2 regions of the Synechococcus sp. W65.1 genome follow, and region 1 is predicted to be linked to the other one. Evidence: predicted binding sites of a transcription regulator. Region 1 holds the regulator's gene; the other holds the start of a gene.
What was found. Region 1 encodes HrcA, which represses chaperone genes, less so after heat shock. Its sites were predicted from a motif close to TTAGCACTCNNNNNNNNNGAGTGCTAA; they were not measured.
Positions count from the first base shown of each region.

Region 2: groES (co-chaperone GroES) is a predicted target of HrcA. The motif match lies at 1,341-1,367, and genes of this name have one in related genera.

Region 1 is NZ_JANSHI010000001.1:55,477-57,674, forward strand. It holds gene hrcA (heat-inducible transcriptional repressor HrcA) at 277-1,434, shown strand; gene tilS (tRNA lysidine(34) synthetase TilS) at 1,473-2,198, shown strand, end outside.
Region 2 is NZ_JANSHI010000016.1:37,879-40,076, forward strand. It holds gene NW806_RS09380 (apocytochrome f) at 1-372, shown strand, start outside; gene NW806_RS09385 (PhzF family phenazine biosynthesis protein) at 425-1,237, opposite strand; gene groES (co-chaperone GroES) at 1,448-1,759, shown strand; gene groL (chaperonin GroEL) at 1,850-2,198, shown strand, end outside.

The DNA.
Region 1 (2,198 bases):
AAGGTAAGCCCTGTTGCCCCAGAAGTAGCAGCTCTGGGGAAAGCTTAGGGCGAACCCAACGCCTCTGTCGGTATTTTGCAGCTTTCCTTGCCAGGCAGTCCACCCCAGCGAGGTTAATTAAATTGTCAAAAAGTCAAAAATTATCAATTCATCAATACGAAGCGTTAGGTAGACTAAAGGTTCATTTAGATTGGTATCTCAGTCCTCAACAGGAATCTACCGGTTGCTTGGCAGTCTGCTTTGAGATACGGGTTAACTAGATTCTTTTGAGCGGCCATGAAACTTGAACTGACTCCCCGCCAGCGGAAGATTCTCTGGGCGACAGTGCGCAGCTACATTGCAACGGCTGAACCTGTCGGTTCCAAGACTTTGGCTCAGTCGTATAACTTTGGGGTAAGCACAGCCACCATTCGCAACGACTTAGCCACTCTTGAGCAGGCGGGGTTGCTGTTCCAGCCCCACACCTCTGCCGGTCGGATCCCTTCCGACTTTGGCTATCGGGTTTATGTCAACGATTTGTTGACCTCCGTCGGCATGGAGGGGATCCCCGACGACGCTCCCCAGCCAGAGCCCCACCCTGCGCTGCAGCGGCTGTTGGATCAGGTTAGTCGCGAGCTGGGAGACGACCTCGACAGTTTCCTCCAGAGGGTGGCGCAGCTTCTGGCCCACGTGAGCGGCTGCATTGCCCTCATCACCCCACCTCAGGGGCCCCTTGTAGCCATTCACCACGTGCAGCTGCTGTCGGTAGGGCCGGGACGGGTGATGGTGGTGGTGGTTACCGATTCCTACCAAGCCCATTCAGCCCTGGTCAGCCCACCGGCATGGCCCGACAGCCGCTATGAGGATTTGGAAGACGAGCTGCAGCTACTGAGCAACTTTCTCACCCTCAAGCTGCGGGGCAAGACTTTTGCCGAGCTGCAGGATCTGAGCTGGCTAAAGCTGGACGAAGAGTTTCGCGCCTACAGCCAGTGGCTGCAGCAACTGCTGCGCTCAGTGGTCCAGCGCTACCTGCGGCCCTCTTTGGGGCCTGTGTTTAGCGCAGGCATGACAGAGCTGATGCGGCAGCCAGAGTTTTCTCAGACCCAACGGGTGCAAGCGGTGGCCCAGTTGATTGAGGCGGGATCCGAGCAACTGCAAGGGATGATTGGGCTCTATACTACCAGCCCCCCAGATGGCCAGATCTCTAGCGAGGCTACTCCTTCTGCCCCGCCCTCCTCTGGCGATCCCTTCCACACCATCCCCGTGGTCATCTACATTGGCAGCGAGAATCCGCTAGAGTCTCTGCGCCACTGCACGGTTATCGCCTCAGTCTACCGCCGTCGCTCGGCGCCGCTGGGGACGGTTACCGTGCTGGGGCCAACGCGGATGGCCTACGAGCGGAGCATTGCGGCAGTGCAGACGGTGGCCTCCCATCTCACGCGGGCTCTGGCCTAGGAAGTCTAGGTGCAAGTTCCCAAGAGCAATCGCCCACCGTGGCCAGACTCTCCCCTCTTCACCTACGCGTTCAGTGTGCCATCCGCGAGCGGCAACTGCTGCGCCCCGGCCAGCGGCTGCTAGTGGCCTTTTCCGGCGGGCAAGATTCTTTCTGTCTGCTCCAGATCCTGCGCGATCTGCAGCGGCGCTGGAACTGGCAGATCTTTGTCCTGCACTGTAACCACCGCTGGTCGGAGGATGAAACGGCGTGTGCTTGCTTCTTGCAAGAGTGGCTGCAGCAGCAGGGCCTGCCTCATGCCATTGAAACTGCCGATCCCATCCGCTGGGATGAGGCGGGGGCCCGAGTTTGGCGCTACCAACAGCTGGACAAATGGGCGCGCACCTGGAATTGCGAGGCAGTGGTTACGGGACACACCGCCAGTGACCGCGCGGAGACGTTCTTGTGGAACCTGCTGCGGGGCACAGGGGCAGCTGGGCTAGCTAGTCTGGATTGGCGGCGGCGTTTGGACGAGCGGGATCCCTTCTCCGCCTGGCTGGTGCGGCCTCTCCTAGGCCTTTTCCGGTGGGAAACAGAGGAGTTTTGCCGGCAGTACCAGCTGCCGGTCTGGCCGGATCGCAGCAATCAAGATTTGGCGCACGGACGCAACCGGCTCCGCCTGGAGGTGATACCCTATCTCAAGCGGCACCTCAATCCCCAGGTGGAAAAAGCCCTGAACCGGGCCGCCATCTTGTTACAAGCAGAACATGAACTGGTGGTAGCCCAA
Region 2 (2,198 bases), on a different contig from region 1:
AGCATCGCCACTATCGAGTCGGATCTTAGCGACCTGCCGGCAGAGCTGGCCGCCCTGGTGCCACCCGAATACGAGTTGCCGGGCACGCGAGTGCTCAGCTTCGAAACTGAGAACGGTATCCAGCATCTGGTGGTGCCGCCGGGGCCGGAGTTGGTGGTTAACATTGGCGACAGCGTCAAAGAAGGGGATCCGGTTACCAACAACCCCAACGTGGGCGGCTTTGGCCAAGTGGAGCGGGATCTGGTGCTGCAGAGCCCGGATCGGGTGAAGTGGATGGTGGCCTTCCTGGCGGCAGTGGCTATCACTCAGCTCCTCTTGGTACTCAAGAAAAAGCAAGTGGAACTTATTCAGGCGGCAGAACTTTTGGGCTAGCCCCACCCTTCCCATCATTCCCAGCACCCCGGAACCAGCCGGGGTGTTTTTTCTAAGGAATCCTCAGCTCTCCCACCATCACCAGCACTGCCTGCCCGGCAATCTCCACCCGAGCGCCGAGATAGCGACACCAGAGCTCACCCCCCCGCCTCGAGAGCTGCCGCACCCTGAGCTCAGTTCGACCCAGCCGCTCCGACCAATAGGGCGCCAACAGACACTGGGCAGAGCCGGTTACGGGATCCTCCGAGATCCCCAAGCGGGGGGCGAAAACGCGGCAAACAAAATCCGCTCCCTCCTCCAAATCTGCTCCGGCAGCGGTGACGATTAACCCGGAGACAGAGAGCGCCTCCACCTGAGCCCAATTCGGCTGGACTTGCCGCACCTGCTGCGCCGAAGCCAGCACCGCTACCCCCATGCTGCCGCGGTACAACTCTAGAGGAGGGATCCCCAAGGCCGCCGCCACCTGTTCTTGCGCTTCCAGCCAAGGTTGGGGAGTCTGGGAGGGGAAATCCATCGCTAGCCGCTTTCCTTGCTGCCGCACCAACACCTGGCCACTGCGGGTGGAGAAGGCCACCTCCTGAGCTTCTGGGTGAACTTCGCTCAAGAGCACATGGGCAGCAGCTAGGGTGGCGTGCCCACAGAGATCCACTTCCGTTGTGGGGGTAAACCAGCGCAGGCTGTAGTGGGGGAGGCCATCCCAGGATCCCTGGGGCAGCAAAAAAGCTGTTTCCGACAGATTGTTCTCTGCCGCAATTGCCTGCAACAGCTCCTGCGGCAGCTCCTGGGACAGCAAGCAAACCGCTGCCGGATTGCCCCTAAAGGGCACTGCCGTAAAGGCATCCACCTGAAACAAGGGAATTCGCACCGCCTCTCCTCCCCCAAAAGGCGCAGAGGAAGTCGGGAGATCCACACCCAACCGCCTCGTCTGTCGTTGCAGCTATTGTCAGGCTGCAGAGCTGGCTGATAAACTAGCACTCGGAAGCCGAGAGTGCTAAAGCCTCAACGGATGCAAGTTTAGTTGACTCCTCAATCACCCTTTGACTTCCTGCCATAGGCATCACGGAGGACACTTAGTATGGCTGCAGTAACGCTGAACGTCTCTACGCTGAAACCGCTGGGCGACCGTGTGCTGGTGAAAGTTGCCCAGCAGGATGAGAAAACCGCAGGCGGGATCTTTTTGCCTGACACTGCCAAAGAGAAACCCCAAGTAGGGGAAGTGGTTGCGGTCGGTCCTGGCAAGCGCAATGACGATGGCAAGGTTATTCCAATAGAGCTGAAAGTAGGCGACAGAGTGCTCTACTCCAAGTACGCCGGCACGGAGGTGAAGCTGGGTACCGAGGAGTATGTGCTGCTAGCTGAGCGGGACATCCTCGCCATTGTTCAGTAGTTCTAGCAAGAGGCGGCAAGTGCTGTAAAAGAGATCAACTGCTGCTAGCTTCTAGCTTATCCTTCGTTGGCTGACCGTTGGAGGTTGACTATGGCTAAGTCGATTATTTTCAGCGAAGAAGCCCGTCGCGCTCTTGAACACGGCATGGACATTTTGGCAGAGGCCGTAGCCGTTACCCTTGGCCCCAAAGGGCGCAACGTGGTGCTGGAGAAAAAATTTGGCGCACCCCAGATTGTTAACGATGGGGTAACCATTGCCAAAGAAATTGAGCTGGAAGACCACATTGAAAACACGGGAGTTTCTCTCATCCGTCAAGCTGCCTCTAAGACCAATGACATCGCTGGCGACGGCACCACTACAGCTACGGTCTTGGCCCACGCCATGGTGAAAGAAGGGCTCAAGAACGTGGCTGCTGGCGCCAACCCCATCGCCCTCAAGC